DNA from 3 places in the Neorhizobium tomejilense genome. Region 1 is predicted to be linked to each of the others. Evidence: riboswitches for the same ligand, from Rfam matches in the RefSeq annotation. Region 1 holds a riboswitch; each other region holds the start of a gene.
What was found. A riboswitch is a leader RNA that binds a small molecule or an ion and turns the genes downstream of it on or off. The one in region 1 is predicted to bind cobalamin.

Region 1 (4,664 bases):
GCCGCGGCGGACATGCGCTGCAATATCCACGTCGAAACCGGCCGCCTTCAGCGCCCGGAGATCGGATATCGTCGCCTTCGAACCGACCAGCAGCACGAGATCGCAATCGCCGGGAATGACCTGTCCCGGCCGGATCCGAATGAGATCGACATCCGGCTCCGCTTCCAGCGGATCGAGATCGTCGAAATTGGAGACATGCGGCAGGATCGGCACCGCGATCCTGATCTTCGCGCCAGCCTTCCGCACAGAAGGTGCATTGAGGCCAAGCGCATCTTCCGCCGGCAGCCGGGCCGCATCGGCAAAATGCGGCAACAGCCCGACCGAATGCCAGCCCGTGAGTTCCCCAATCATCCGCATGCCGTCTGCGAACAGGGCTGGGTCGCCCCGAAACCGATTGACGATAAAGCCCCGGATCATTGCCGCATCTTCGGGATCGAGCACCAACCTAGTGCCGGCAAGGCTGGCGATCACCCCGCCGCGGTCGATATCGCCGATCAGCACCACCGGCACGCCGGCGGCCCGCGCGAACCCCATATTGGCGATGTCGTTCTGGCGAAGATTGATTTCCGAGGCGCTGCCGGCACCTTCGATCAACACCAGATCGGCCTGATTGCGAAGAAGCCCGAAACTTTCGAGAACCCGCGGCATCAGCGTCCGTTTGAGCATCTGATACTCGGCGGCCTTGGCATTGCCTTCGACCCTGCCTTGCACCACGACCTGCGCACCCACCTCGCTCTGCGGCTTCAGGAGCACCGGGTTCATGTGGACGCTGAGCGGTGCGCCGGCGGCACGCGCCTGCAGCGCCTGCGCCCGGCCGATTTCGCCGCCATCCGCGGTGACCGCGGCATTGTTCGACATGTTCTGCGGCTTGAACGGCATGATCTTCAGGCCGCGCAGCGTAAAGGCGCGGGCAAGGCCGGCCACCACCAGCGACTTGCCCACATCCGAGCCCGTTCCCTGAAACATCAGCGCCCGAGCTGGCTTGACCCGAACCATGGCTAAAACTCGATGCCGGCCTGGGCCTTCACGCCCGCCTTGAAGTGATGTTTGACCAGCGTCATCTCGGTGACCATGTCGGCCGCCTCGATCAACGCAGGCTTGGCATTGCGGCCGGTAACGACCACATGCAGGTCCGGCCGTCGCGCCTGGAGCGCCGCGACGATCTTGTCGAGATCGAGATAGTCATAACGAAGTGCGATGTTGAGTTCGTCGAGGATGACGAGCCCGATCGTCTCGTCCGCCATCAGCTCGAGCGCCTTTTCCCAGGCCTTCTCCGCCGCAGCAACGTCACGCTTCAGGTCTTGGGTTTCCCAGGTGAAACCCTCGCCCATCGTGTGCCAGACGACGCGGTCACCGAAGACGGCAAGCGCCGGCTGCTCCCCCGTCGACCAGGCGCCCTTGATAAACTGCACGACGCCGACCCGGCGGTTGTTGCCGAGCATGCGCAGCGCCAGGCCGAAAGCGGCGGTGGATTTACCCTTGCCCGAGCCGGTATGGACGATGAGAAGACCCTTTTCCTGGGTCTTCTCGGCCACTTCCGCATCCTGCACCGCCTTGCGGTTCGCCATCTTGGCGCGGTGACGCTCGACGGACGCCTCGTCGATCTCCTTCACCGGGAAGCGAGCTTCGCCGGGGATCCGGCAGAAGCTTCCTCGCCGGCCCGGAATCGTTCGCGGACCACACCGGTAAGCGCACCGAGCACGGCCCAGAACACCAGGTTGGTGGCATAGACGGCGTTGACGAAGCGGGCATGGAGATCCATCGGGACCGCCGTTTCATGGCTTGGCGGCAGCGGCGCGCCGACCAGATGCGGGGCGATCAGCAGCACGATCGCAAGCGCTGCGAACACGGCCGAGCGGGTATAGGCGAGCAGGCCGAGACCCATTGCCGTGCAGACCGCCGTCGAGACCCACCAGATCTGGCGCGGGCCGAGTTCCGCAGCCGGCATGCCGGGCAGTTCCGGCGGCAGGCCAAGGCCGGGCGCGAGGATGACGGCGAGGAAGCCGGCAATGCCGAACATCAGGCCGCCGCGCCAGCCCTTGAAGCCGCCGAACGCTTCCGAAGCGGCAACCAGGACAAGGGCAAAACCGATAGCCGACAGCATGTCGGCGGCAGCAGTATAGATGAAACGCTCGAAGCCGTCGGCGGGAGCCCACGCTTCGTCGCCGTGGTGATGCTCGGCGGCCGATGCCGTGGCACCTGCGGCCGGCGCAGCATCATGGCTGTGGCCTGCCTCGGGCGCGGCATTCTCGAACACTTCCGCCTGCAGGATCAGCGGCACGGTGGAGAAGCTCTGCATCACGGTCAGCAGCAGTCCGGACAAAAGCCCGGCGATCACCGCCGTGAAGACGATGTTGCGAAACAACGACATTGGGGAGAACTCCTCAGTGGCAGGGAAAGGCGAGCGAGTGGCGCGTGTCATGCGCGGCGTTATGGACGACTTCCAGATGCGAGAAACCGACAAAGCCGACGATGAACAGGCCGAGCAGGGCCGTCATGCTGAGGGGAATGATTTTCGAAGCGGAGAGGCTGACTGCAGCTGCAGCAGAATTCGTAACCATGGTCTCGTCCTTTCGCCCTCCACCCGAGGGCCGTTCACGTTCTTTGCCGCCTCTGGCAGGTCTCCTGGCTCGCGGATCGGACGCCTTCTCCCGCCTTCCCAGGATCCCGTTGGCCGGATTTCCCAGTGGCTTGACGGCCGCACGGCCGTTTTGGTCGAAGACTTTCCGCTTACAGTTGCGGGGGCAGCCGCGGGTTGGACGGCAGAAATCCGTCGCACCGCATTCCCTCTAAAACCCTTTCGGGCACCATAGGCTCGGTCACTATAGACGAATTCGGCGTCACGGCAATCGCCTTTGCGACGCATTGACATGGGCCTGCGACCGGGCTTACTTGAAAGGAGATGGTCCCTTTCCGGCAACGGGGAGGGCTAAGAGAGAATGCGGTGCGATCCCTTTTTCAGGATCAATGCCGCGGCTGCCCCCGCAACTGTAGGCGGCGAGCCATTGCCTAAAACGGCCATTTGGCCGTCAAGCCACTGGGAAATCCGGCCAACGGTATCCTGGGAAGGCAGGCAAATGGCGACGACCCGCGAGCCAGGAGACCTGCCGTCCGATTAATTTTGCTTCACCGGGCGGGGTGCTCCGGAGGAAGTTCTCGATCACCGCAGAGGGGTTTCGACCTTCTGCTCCGCGCCCCGATTTTCGACCCCGGCGGGAACGCGGCTGACCGATGAGTGACCACCGACCAGATGATCCGGCAACCGCCGGCCCGGCAGATGTGACGATTTTCGTCTGCACCAATTGCCGTGACGCGTCCGACGGCGAAATCCGGCCCGGCATCGCACTAATCGCGGCGCTGCGCGAGGCAGCAAACGGCAAGCCGCTCGCGGTCAAGCCGGTCACCTGCCTTGCCAGTTGCGAAAAAAGCCCGAGCGCCGCCTTCAACCACAAGAGCGGCTGGTCCTATGTCTTCGGCCATCTCTCGCTCGACAATGTCGAGGACATCGTCACCGGCGCGATGATGCTGGCCGAGGACGAGCGCGGCTTCCTTCCCCTTCGCGGCCGCCCGACCTGCCTGCGCGGCAAGGGCATGACGGCCCGTATTCCACCCTTTCATCACCACGAGGACATGCCATCATGAGCGTTTCGTTCGACCGCGTTCCCTGCACCGTCGTTACCGGGTTCTTAGGCGCCGGCAAGACCACGCTGATCCGCAACCTGATCGAAAACCTGAAGGGCAAGCGGCTGGCAATCATCGTCAACGAATTCGGCGATGTCGGCATAGACGGCGACGTGCTGAAGGGCTGCGGCATCGAAAGCTGCCCGGAGGACAACATCATCGAGCTTGCCAACGGCTGTATCTGCTGCACCGTGGCGGACGATTTCGTGCCGGCGATCGACCGGATCCTGGCCATCGAACCCCGCGTCGATCACATCCTCATCGAAACCTCGGGCCTCGCGTTGCCGAAGCCCCTCGTCCAGGCCTTCCAGTGGCCTGACGTCAAGGCGCGAGTGACGGTGGACGCCGTGATTGCCGTGGTCGATGGACTGGCACTCGCCGAAGGTCGCGTCGCCGACGATCACGAGGCGCTGGAAGCGCAGCGCAACGCGGACGGTTCGATCGACCATGACGATCCGGTCGAGGAAGTGTTCGAGGACCAGGTGGCCTGTGCCGACATGATCGTGCTCACCAAGAGCGACCTCCTGGATGCCGCCGGCCTTGCGACCGCCAGGGATCGCGTGTCCGCCCATCTGCCACGTGCCGTGAAAATCGTCTCGGCCGCCAACGGCGCCATCGATCCGGCAGTGCTGATCGGCCTCGGCCTCGCCGTCGAGGACGATATCGAAAACCGCAAGACCCATCACGACGACGAACTCGACCACGATCACGACGATTTCGACAGCTTCGTCGTCGATCTGGCCGCAGTCGCCGACGCCGAACAGCTCGCCGCACGCATTTCCGCGACGGCGGAGGCGGAAAACGTGCTGCGCATAAAAGGCTTCGTGGAAGTCGCGAACAAGCCGATGCGCCTGCAGGTTCAGGCGGTAGGATCGCGCGTGAACCACTATTTCGACCGCGCCTGGGCACCCGGCGAAGCGCGGACAAGCCGCCTTGTCGTGATCGGCGAAAAAGGCATCGACCGCGCCGCGATCGAAAGGATG
Region 2 (4,664 bases), on a different contig from region 1:
GAGTGCAAGAAGATCGTTGGAGGCGATGATCGCCGTCGGCGATACGGTCGCGAGCGCCGCGCTGAGATCGAGCTGGTCGTAGCCGTCGAGGAAGGAAATCTCGACCGCTTCCAAGGGTTCAACGCCATTCTTGATCATCGCATCGCGATAACCCTCATGCCGGCGACGCGCGCGGTCGGAAGCCGCGAAATTTCCGGAGACGAACAGGATGCGTCGATGGCCGAGACCGATCAGCATCTGCGTCAGCTCCCGGCCGGCACCGCGATTGTCCACGGTCACGGCGGCGGGAAACAGCGAGGTCGGCATGTTGTTGAGAAGCACGGTTGGCGGCAGCGAGGACGTGAGGGCAACGCTTGTGGCGGGATCGCAGACGGTCAGGATCAGCCCGGTCGGCCGGTCGTTGAGAAGCGAGGCGACTGCGTCCGCCTCGCGTGCAGGGTCGTAGTTCGACTGGGCGATCAGCACCCCATGGCCGGCAACCAGCATGCGGTTCTGGATGCTGGAAAGCGACGAGGCGAAGACGGGATTGGTGATGCTGGGGATCAGCACGCCGACGATCGGCCGTTGCCCGGGCCTGCCGGCCGCTGAATTGATCGGCCGGTAACCGAGCTCTGCCGCCGCGCGGCGGACCCTGCGGGCCATGCGATCGCTGACATTGCCGTTGCGATTGAGCGCCCGGCTCGCCGTCGCCAGCGAACATCCGGCTCGTGTCGCCACCTGCTGCAATGTCGTCATCGGAGAAGGTCCTCTTCCGTTCGGCAGGTCCCACGGCCCGCCAACGGCAGATTTCCTCCCGATATGTAAGAGTTTTATGTCAGCAACGACGGATTTTTCTCAAACGGCAAGGCCGACTGCCGCCAGGCAGTCCTTGAGCGTGAAACAGGCAAATGTCGTCATCACAGGGATTGACAACGGTCGCTTATGTAATGTTATTACAATCATCAATTGGATGTAACGATATAACATAATTTAGTTCGCGATCGAAACAACCGTAAATCGGTAGGCCGGTCATGTGTTGGATAGCCACTCGGCGCGGAAAAGTTCAAACAATAAGGAAGGAACCTCATGAATTTGTCCCTCACTCCAAATCGTCTGCTAGCTGCTGTCGCATCAGGTCTTATCTTCGCGGCGTCCGGAGCGTTTGCCGATGAAGATCATGAGACGAAGGAGGCATGGCGCCTGTTTGTCGGCGATCACACGAACCCCGTCGTGCGTGCCATCAACTTCGAGAACGGCAAGGAACTCGGCCGCTATGACGTCAAGGGTCCCGCGGCCCTGACCGCTAGTGCCTCCGGCCAGACCGTATTCGCTACCCAGTCAGATCATGACATCGTGCACGTCATCAGGACTGGCATCGATTTCTCCGATCACGGGGAGCATCGGGATCTGGAGGTTTCCGAGGTCGGGTTGCTGCCCGTGACTTTCGAAGGCAAGCGTCCTTTCCACGTCGTCCCGCATGACGACCATGCGGTCCTCTTTTACGATCGAGGCGGCAAGGCGGATATCATCGACGAAACAGCTCTTCTCGAAGGCAGGGCCGACGTGAAGACAGTCGACACGACGAAGCCGCATCACGGCGTAGCGGTAACGATGGGTCGTTTCGTGCTCGTGTCGGTCCCGAACACTGAAATCCAAACCAAGCCCGACGAACTGCCGCCGAGGGTCGGCCTTCGCGTCGTCGATGAAGCGGGCAAGCAGCTCGGTGACGTCGCGAAATGCACCGATCTTCACGGCGAGGCCACCTCGGCCCGGCTGGTTGCCTTCGGTTGCAAGGAAGGCGTTCTCGTTGCCGGCCCGGGGGGCATTGATGGCCCGAAGCTGGAAATGCTCGCTTACCCGGCGGACCTGCCAAAGGGCAGCACCGGGACCTTGCTTGGTGGCAAGGCGATGCAGTTCTTCCTCGGCAACTACGGCGAAGACAAAATCGTCCTGATCGATCCGGACGCCGAGGAGCATTTCCGGCTGATCGCCCTGCCCACCCGCCGCGTCGACTTCCTGCTGGACCCGGCAACGCCGCGCAATGCCTACATCCTGACGGAGGACGGCGATCTTCATGTGCTGGACGTGATCAAGGGCGAGATCGCTCGCAAGGTCAAGGTCACCGAGCCCTACAGCAAGGACGGCCATTGGCGTGATCCGCGGCCGCGCCTTGCCGTTGCGGACGGTCATATCGTCATTGCCGATCCGCGGCACTCGCTGGTTCGCGTTGTCGATGCGGAAAGCCTGAAGGAGGTCCGGACGATTCCCGTCGAAGGAAAACCCTTTACGATCGTTGCCGTCGGTGGCTCCGGCGCATCGCATTGATGCGATGATTCTGCATGAAGCGGCGCTGTTGACAGTCGGCAGAGGGAGTGTAAGTTCGCGGCGTCAAGGTTCTTCCGTCCCGCGATGGAAGCTAAGAGGGAATCCGGTAAAAACCGGAGCTGTCCCGCAACTGTGAGCGGTGAGCCGTTCGTCCAACATGTCACTGGCAACAATGCCGGGAAGACGGACGATGAAGGCTTTGACCCGCAAGCCAGGAGACCTGCCTGACGATAGAAGTTCCGTGGTCGGGGTGTGCCACAGGAATGACGGTTCCGTCGGGCCATCGTGCCTGCCGCAACCTTCATTTTTGCTGCCTCCTCCTTGAGTGAGACGAAGGCAGTGAAAACACAGGGATTATCTTCCCAGAACGTATCCGGGCGCGCCGTCCTCCTGATCGCCAAATCCGCCTTTGCGGCGTCGCCGCATCTGGAAATGCAGCGGCTCGCGGAGCTTGCGGCCGGCATGACCGGGGCCGGAATCGTCCGGTTCGCCTTTACCGAGCAGGGAACCCCCTCGCTGCGCCAAGCGCTGTCCAATCTGCTCGACGAGGATGTCGAAACCGTCATCATCGTGCCGCTCGTCCTGCCCATGGAGCCGAGCTTTCATATCTGGCTGACGAAATCGCTGACACGCTGGAAGGCCGCCGACAGCCGCCCCTGGCCGGCCTTGTCCATCGCCAGGGATATCGCCTCCAGCACGCTGATGGCGCAGCTTCTCGGCGAGCTGCTGGAGACGGCCGAGGAGCTGGATGTCCCGAAAACCGAAAACCCACCCGTCATCGAAGGTTCACTCGTGCCAGCCCAGAAACGCCGCGCACTCGTCTGCCAGGGCGGCCCCTGCAACGCGGCCGGAGCCGATGTGATCTGGGGACATCTGCGCAACCAGCAGGAGCGGCAGAAATTGCGCGCTGCCGGCGACGGCACGATGACCGCAAAATCCACCTGTCTCGGTCCCTGCAGTCTGGCGCCCGTGCTGCAGGTGTTTCCGGAAGGCACCTATTACGGCGGCGTCACCGAAGATGCGATCGACCGGATCGTCGGCGAGCACCTGCTTGGCGGCCGGATCGTCGAGAACTTCGCCTATCACCCAACGGGCCGCAAGCAGCGGCTTCGCACCCCATCCGAACAGAACAACAGGAGAGAGAATTGACGTCACAGACGCTATCGCGCTTGGCCGCCGCCTGGTTCACCGCCGCCACCTTTGCCGCCGCAGGCACTGTCTTCGCAGGCGAGCCGCTTCGCGTCGGAGCCACCTACATCACCAGCGGCACGGACCCGGCCAAGGGGTCGAACGGCTGGGCGCTGGTCAGCCATGGCGTCGGCGAGAACCTCTTCACCGTCGATCGGGACGGCAAGCTCGTGCCGGAGCTGGCCGCGAAGGCCGAGCGCGTCGCAGACCTGACCTGGACCGTGACCCTGAAACCCGGCCGCCTGTTCTCCGATGGCACGCCCGTCACCGCCAGGGCACTGGCAGCCGGTTTCGATACCACGTTCGCCAATAACAAGGCGGCGCTCGCGACCGGCGGCAAGCTGAGCTTCGAGGCGGTCGACGACCTGACGCTGAAGGTGACGACCGAAAAGCCGGTGCCGTTCATTCAGGCACTCTTCGCCGAATGGCCGCTGATTGCCTACAAACCCACCGAGGCCGGCAATGCCGTCTTCAGCGGTCCTTACCGGATCTCCGCCTTCAAGACGGATGCCTCGATCACGCTGGAGCCCAACGTGCATTTCGCTGGCGCCGACCAGCGTTCGCCGGTCAATTTCCGCAAGTTCGGTGATGCCCAGACCCTGACGCTGGCGCTCGAAGCAGGCGAACTCGACATGGCTTTCGGCTTGCCGTCGGAGGTCGTTACCCGGCTCAAGACCAACCCGGACCTGACGATCAAGTCGTTCCCGGTCGGGTACCAGTATCTCGCTTTCTTCAATACCGCCCGGCCGCTGATGGCTGACGTGAAGGTGCGCCGGGCGATCGATCTGGCCTTCGACCGCAAGGAGCTTGCAGCCGCGATCAACGGCGGCGAACCGGCGACCGGTGCCTACGCCGCCTATTTCCCCTTTGCCGGCCGGGAGGCACGCCCCACCGATCTTGCCAGGGCTGGCGCGCTGCTCGACGAAGCCGGCTGGGCAAGAGGCAGCGGCGGCATGCGCGAAAGGGGCGGCACGCCGCTGCGCCTGCTGGTCATCACCTATCCGCAGCGCCCGGATCTCGTCACCATGCTGCCGGTGGTCAAGGCGGAACTCGCCAAGATCGGCATCGGGGTCGATACGCAGGTGGTGGAGAACATCCAGCAGGTAGCTTCGGCCGGCGACTTTGACATCGCGCTCTGGGCGCAGCACACGGCCCCGAGCGGCGACGCCGCC
Region 3 (4,664 bases), 2.4 Mb from region 1:
GAACTCGACGGCTGAACCTCCGGATTTGCATCTTATCAGTGATAAAAACCCCATCGATGCGCCCCATTGTTGAGTTAGTTATCCCTAATATAATCGGCGCGAAAATCTAAAGAATACTTAACGTACGCCCATAGGTTACACTTCCAATCCACAATTTCCTGCTGTTCGGGTGGGGCGCTGCATGCTCTTGCGGGGGGGGCGGCCGGGTTCGCGAATCGGGAACATTTTTGATGCGGACGAAAAATCTCTCGGGAACAACGTTGCGACCTCTCGCACGGAACGTTAAATCGATACCATGACCCAGGACATCAGCCAGACACTCCGCATCGCCGTTGCCCAGCTCAACCCGACCGTCGGCGATATCGCCGGCAACCTGGCGCTGGCCCGAGAAGCCCGAAGGGATGCCGCCCGCGAAGAGGCGGATCTCATCCTGTTCACCGAGCTCTTCCTGTCCGGTTATCCGCCGGAGGACCTCGTCCTGAAACCGGCTTTCCTCAACGCCTGCCTGAAGGCGGTGGAGGAGCTTGCGGCCGATACGGCAGACGGCGGCCCCGGCGTCATCATCGGCTTCCCGCGTCAGGGCGCGGAAGGCCGGCACAATTCGATCGCCGTGCTCGACGGCGGCAAGGTGATTGCGGTGCGCGACAAGATTGATCTGCCGAACTATGGCGAGTTCGACGAGAAGCGGGTCTTCATCGCCGGCGAGATGCCTGGCCCCGTCAATTTCCGCGGCGTCCGGCTCGGCATCCCGATCTGCGAGGATATCTGGGGCGATCTCGGCGTCTGCGAGACGCTCTCGGAGAGCGGGGCGGAAATCCTGCTCGTGCCGAACGGTTCGCCCTATTTTCGCGGCAAGGTCGACATCCGCCATCAGGTCGTTCTGAAGCAGGTGATCGAGACCGGCCTGCCGATGATCTATGCCGCCCAGCTCGGCGGCCAGGACGAACTGGTCTTCGACGGCGCAAGCTTCGGCTTCAACACCGACAAGTCGCTCGCCTTCCAGATGAGCCAGTTCGAGCCGGCCGTGGCCGTCACCGAATGGAAACGGATTGGCGAGACCTGGCATTGCGCCCGCGGGCCGATGGCGCGCATTCCGGAAAAGGAGGAGGCGGACTATCGCGCCTGCCTTCTGGGCTTCCGCGACTACGTCAACAAGAACGGCTTCAAGTCGGTTGTGCTCGGCCTGTCCGGCGGCATCGACAGTGCCATCTGCGCGGCGATCGCCGTCGATGCGCTGGGCGAGGAGAGGGTGCGCACGGTGATGCTGCCCTACCGCTACACCTCCGAGGATTCGCTGAAGGACGCGGCCGATTGCGCCAAGGCGCTCGGCTGCCGCTACGACATCGTGCAGATCGCCGAGCCGGTGGACGGTTTTTCGTCGGCGCTGGCCGAGCTGTTCGAAGGAACCGAGGAGGGCATCACCGAGGAGAACCTCCAGAGCCGCGCGCGCGGCACGATCCTGATGGCGATCTCCAACAAGTTCGGTTCGATGGTGGTGACGACCGGCAACAAGTCGGAAATGTCGGTCGGCTACGCGACCCTCTACGGCGACATGAATGGCGGCTTCAACCCGATCAAGGACCTCTACAAGATGCAGGTCTATGCGCTGGCCGCCTGGCGCAACGATCATCTGCCGCCGACGGCTCTTGGCCCGAGCGGCGAGGTGATCCCGAAGAACATCATCTCCAAGGCTCCGTCCGCGGAACTCAGGCCCAACCAGACCGACCAGGATTCGCTGCCGCCCTATCCGGTGCTCGACGATATCCTCGAATGCCTGGTCGAGCTGGAGATGGGGACCGAGGAGATCGTTGCCCGCGGCCACGACATCGCGACCGTTCACCGGATCGAGCACCTGCTCTATCTCGCCGAATACAAGCGGCGCCAATCGGCGCCGGGCGTCAAGATCACCAAGAAGAACTTCGGCCGCGATCGGCGTTATCCGATCACCAACCGTTTCCGCGATCGGTAGGAGAGGATCATGGCCCTGCGCAGCTCGGTCGAGATCTTCAATATCCGGACGAGGACGATGCGGGTGGTCTGGCAGACGGAAGCCTTGTTCGAGGCGCCCAACTGGTCGCCCGACGGGCGCTACCTGATGCTCAACAGCGAGGGCCTGATCTATCGTCTGTCACCGGCGGGTGATGATGGGCCTGAACTGGTCGATACCGGCTTTGCCCGCCAATGCAACAACGACCACGGCATTTCGCCGGACGGTTCGCTGATCGCCATTTCCGACAAGGTAGAGTTCGGCAAGTCGGCGATCTATGTGCTGCCCGCGGGCGGCGGCGTGCCGCGGCTGGTGACCGGGAACCTGCCGTCCTACTGGCATGGCTGGTCGCCGGACGGAAAAAGCTTCGCCTATTGCGGCATCCGCGGCGACGAGTTCGATATCTATTCGATCGGCATCGAAGGCGGCAACGAGACGCGGCTGACGTTCGGCGAGGGCCGCAACGACGGGCCGGACTATTCGCCGGATGGGAAATGGATCTATTTCAATTCCAGTCGCACCGGGCTGACGCAGATCTGGCGCGTCCCGGCCGCCGGCGGCGTGGCCGAGCGGATCACCGACAGCGGTTACGGCGACTGGTTTCCGCATCCATCACCAAGGGGTGACAAGATCGTCTTCGTCTCCTACGACGCCGATGTCTTCGACCACCCGCGCGATCTCGACGTCCGCGTCGGGCTGATGGACATGGACGGCGGCAATGTCGAAACGCTGTTCGAGCTCTTTGGCGGGCAGGGCACGATGAACTCACCGAACTGGTCGCCGGATGGCGATGAGTTTGCCTATGTGCGCTACTTCCCCGTCGCATGAGCGCCTTGCGCCGAGGATCGCGTAAGGGCATAACCGATCCTGTCAGGTGCCGGCCACAAGCCGGAGAATCGGGAATCCGGGGTGGAGCCGGAACGTGCCCAACGCTGTGAGGTGGACGCTCGGCCGCAGGATAAGCCACTGGGAAACCGGGAAGGCGGCGGTGGAGGCGGACGAAGCCAAGTCAGAAGACCGGCCTGACAAGATAGACCAGCCCGCGCGGACGGCGGAAAGGTTTCTGACCTCTCCTTGCTTCTGAAAGGCAAGGGAGCGACGGCATTGTTGGGGACAAACGATGCAGCCTGATCCTTTCGCGCATGCCTTGCTGCCTGCCGGTGAATTTTCGAAGGCCGAGCGCGCGGCCGTCTACAGGGCGATCGAGACGCGCCGCGACACGCGCGACCAGTTCCTGCCCGATCCGCTGCCGGACGACCTAGTAAGGCGGCTGCTTGGCGCCGCGCATTCGGCACCCTCGGTCGGCTTCATGCAGCCCTGGAATTTCATCCTCATCCGCGATCCCTCGGTGCGGGAGGCGGCTCGCGCCGCCTTCTCGCGCGCCAATGACGAAGCCGTGGAGATGTTTCCGGAAGAGAGCCGCGACCTTTATCGCAGCCTCAAGCTCGAAGGCATCGTCAAGGCACCGCTGTCGATCTGCGTCACCTGCGATCCGGATCGTGCCGGCCCGGTCGTGCTCGGCCGTACCCACAACCCGCGCATGGACGTCTATTCGACGGTCTGCGCCGTGCAGAACCTGTGGCTTGCGGCAAGGGCCGAGGGCGTCGGTGTCGGCTGGGTCAGCATCTTTCGCGAGGAGGACGTGCGTGCACTGCTGGGCATTCCCGACCGCGTCGAGATCGTCGCCTGGCTCTGCCTCGGTTATACCGACCGGCTCTACGCCGAGCCGGAATTGGCGCTCAAGGGCTGGCGCCAGCGCTTGGCCCTGGACGAGCTGATCTTTCAGGATCGCTGGGATAACCGTTGATCACTGCTGCGGCTGTGGTCCTGCCGATTTCGGATTGCTGAGGTCGATATCCGCTTCGGGCAGGAAAGCCGGCCCAACGGTGCGCACCTTCTTGTTTGGATCGTATGGCCGCTCCGGCGGCGGCGTGAGCACCGGCGGCTGGACCGCGGCCTGCGGCTTTTGCGGGCGGGTCGGCAGCTTGGTGATCCCGGAATACGGTTGCTCTTCTCTCGGAAGTTCGATGCCCGGCACCTTTCGGCGGTCGTCGACAACAGGCGGCAGCGGCTCGAAGGAGGGGATGCAGCGCTGTTCGCGAATGGCGGCGAGAATGGCATTCCGCTCTTCCGAGGGCAGGATCATCTGCCGAGAACTGTTCCGTTCCGCCGCCAGCGCGTCGCGGCTCTGTTCCATTCTTTCCAGCGCATCCCGCATCTGACCACAGACCTCGGCATTCGGGCCACCCAGAACCACGACGCTGCCATTGCCGCAGCCGGCCCGGCGCATGTCGACCCGCAATTCCCGGATATCGGCATTGTATTCGCCAAGCTGCTGGGCGTAGCTGCGCGCCGCGGACGTGTTGCCGATGATCTGCGGGCTGTTTCCAAGTTTCCGGTAAAGGGCTGCACAAACGGCAGGGTCCCCCGCCAGCGCTGCGGCAGGCAGAAGCAAGAGCGATATGGTCAGCAGGCCGCGAAGCGGTATCGGCAATTCCGGCATCCTCTCCTAATGGGAGATGGCATCATGGAACGTGCCGGTTGATAATCTCATAAAGCCGCGATCACCGCACGGTGAATTCAAGCCCGCGTGCCGTTCGAGCCCTAAACGGGGCTCGAACCAAAGCAGGAGAAGATCGGCAACTCAGGCTTGAATCTGCAGATTTGGCTGCGAGGC

Region 2: it holds a riboswitch for cobalamin, as region 1 does, so the genes downstream of both, ACSQ3G_RS31455 ((2Fe-2S) ferredoxin domain-containing protein) here and ACSQ3G_RS19525 (CbtB domain-containing protein) in region 1, are expected to answer to the same signal.
Region 3: it holds a riboswitch for cobalamin, as region 1 does, so the genes downstream of both, bluB (5,6-dimethylbenzimidazole synthase) here and ACSQ3G_RS19525 (CbtB domain-containing protein) in region 1, are expected to answer to the same signal.

Annotation. Positions count from the first base shown of each region.
Region 1 covers NZ_CAXUSO020000001.1:3,958,299-3,962,962, forward strand. The annotation lists gene ACSQ3G_RS19510 (cobyric acid synthase) at 1-996, opposite strand, end outside; gene cobO (cob(I)yrinic acid a,c-diamide adenosyltransferase) at 999-1,613, opposite strand; gene ACSQ3G_RS19520 (CbtA family protein) at 1,610-2,371, opposite strand; gene ACSQ3G_RS19525 (CbtB domain-containing protein) at 2,385-2,561, opposite strand; cobalamin riboswitch at 2,599-2,827, opposite strand; cobalamin riboswitch at 2,887-3,126, shown strand; gene ACSQ3G_RS19530 (DUF1636 family protein) at 3,232-3,642, shown strand; gene cobW (cobalamin biosynthesis protein CobW) at 3,639-4,664, shown strand, end outside.
Region 2 covers NZ_CAXUSO020000002.1:1,832,132-1,836,795, forward strand. The annotation lists gene ACSQ3G_RS31445 (substrate-binding domain-containing protein) at 1-735, opposite strand, end outside; gene aztD (zinc metallochaperone AztD) at 1,066-2,304, shown strand; cobalamin riboswitch at 2,353-2,546, shown strand; gene ACSQ3G_RS31455 ((2Fe-2S) ferredoxin domain-containing protein) at 2,644-3,453, shown strand; gene ACSQ3G_RS31460 (ABC transporter substrate-binding protein) at 3,450-4,664, shown strand, end outside.
Region 3 covers NZ_CAXUSO020000001.1:1,531,694-1,536,357, forward strand. The annotation lists gene ACSQ3G_RS07905 (TadE family protein) at 1-54, opposite strand, end outside; gene ACSQ3G_RS07910 (NAD+ synthase) at 296-1,969, shown strand; gene ACSQ3G_RS07915 (TolB family protein) at 1,985-2,815, shown strand; cobalamin riboswitch at 2,843-3,027, shown strand; gene bluB (5,6-dimethylbenzimidazole synthase) at 3,108-3,794, shown strand; gene ACSQ3G_RS07925 (hypothetical protein) at 3,795-4,481, opposite strand; gene ACSQ3G_RS07930 (NADP-dependent malic enzyme) at 4,632-4,664, opposite strand, start outside.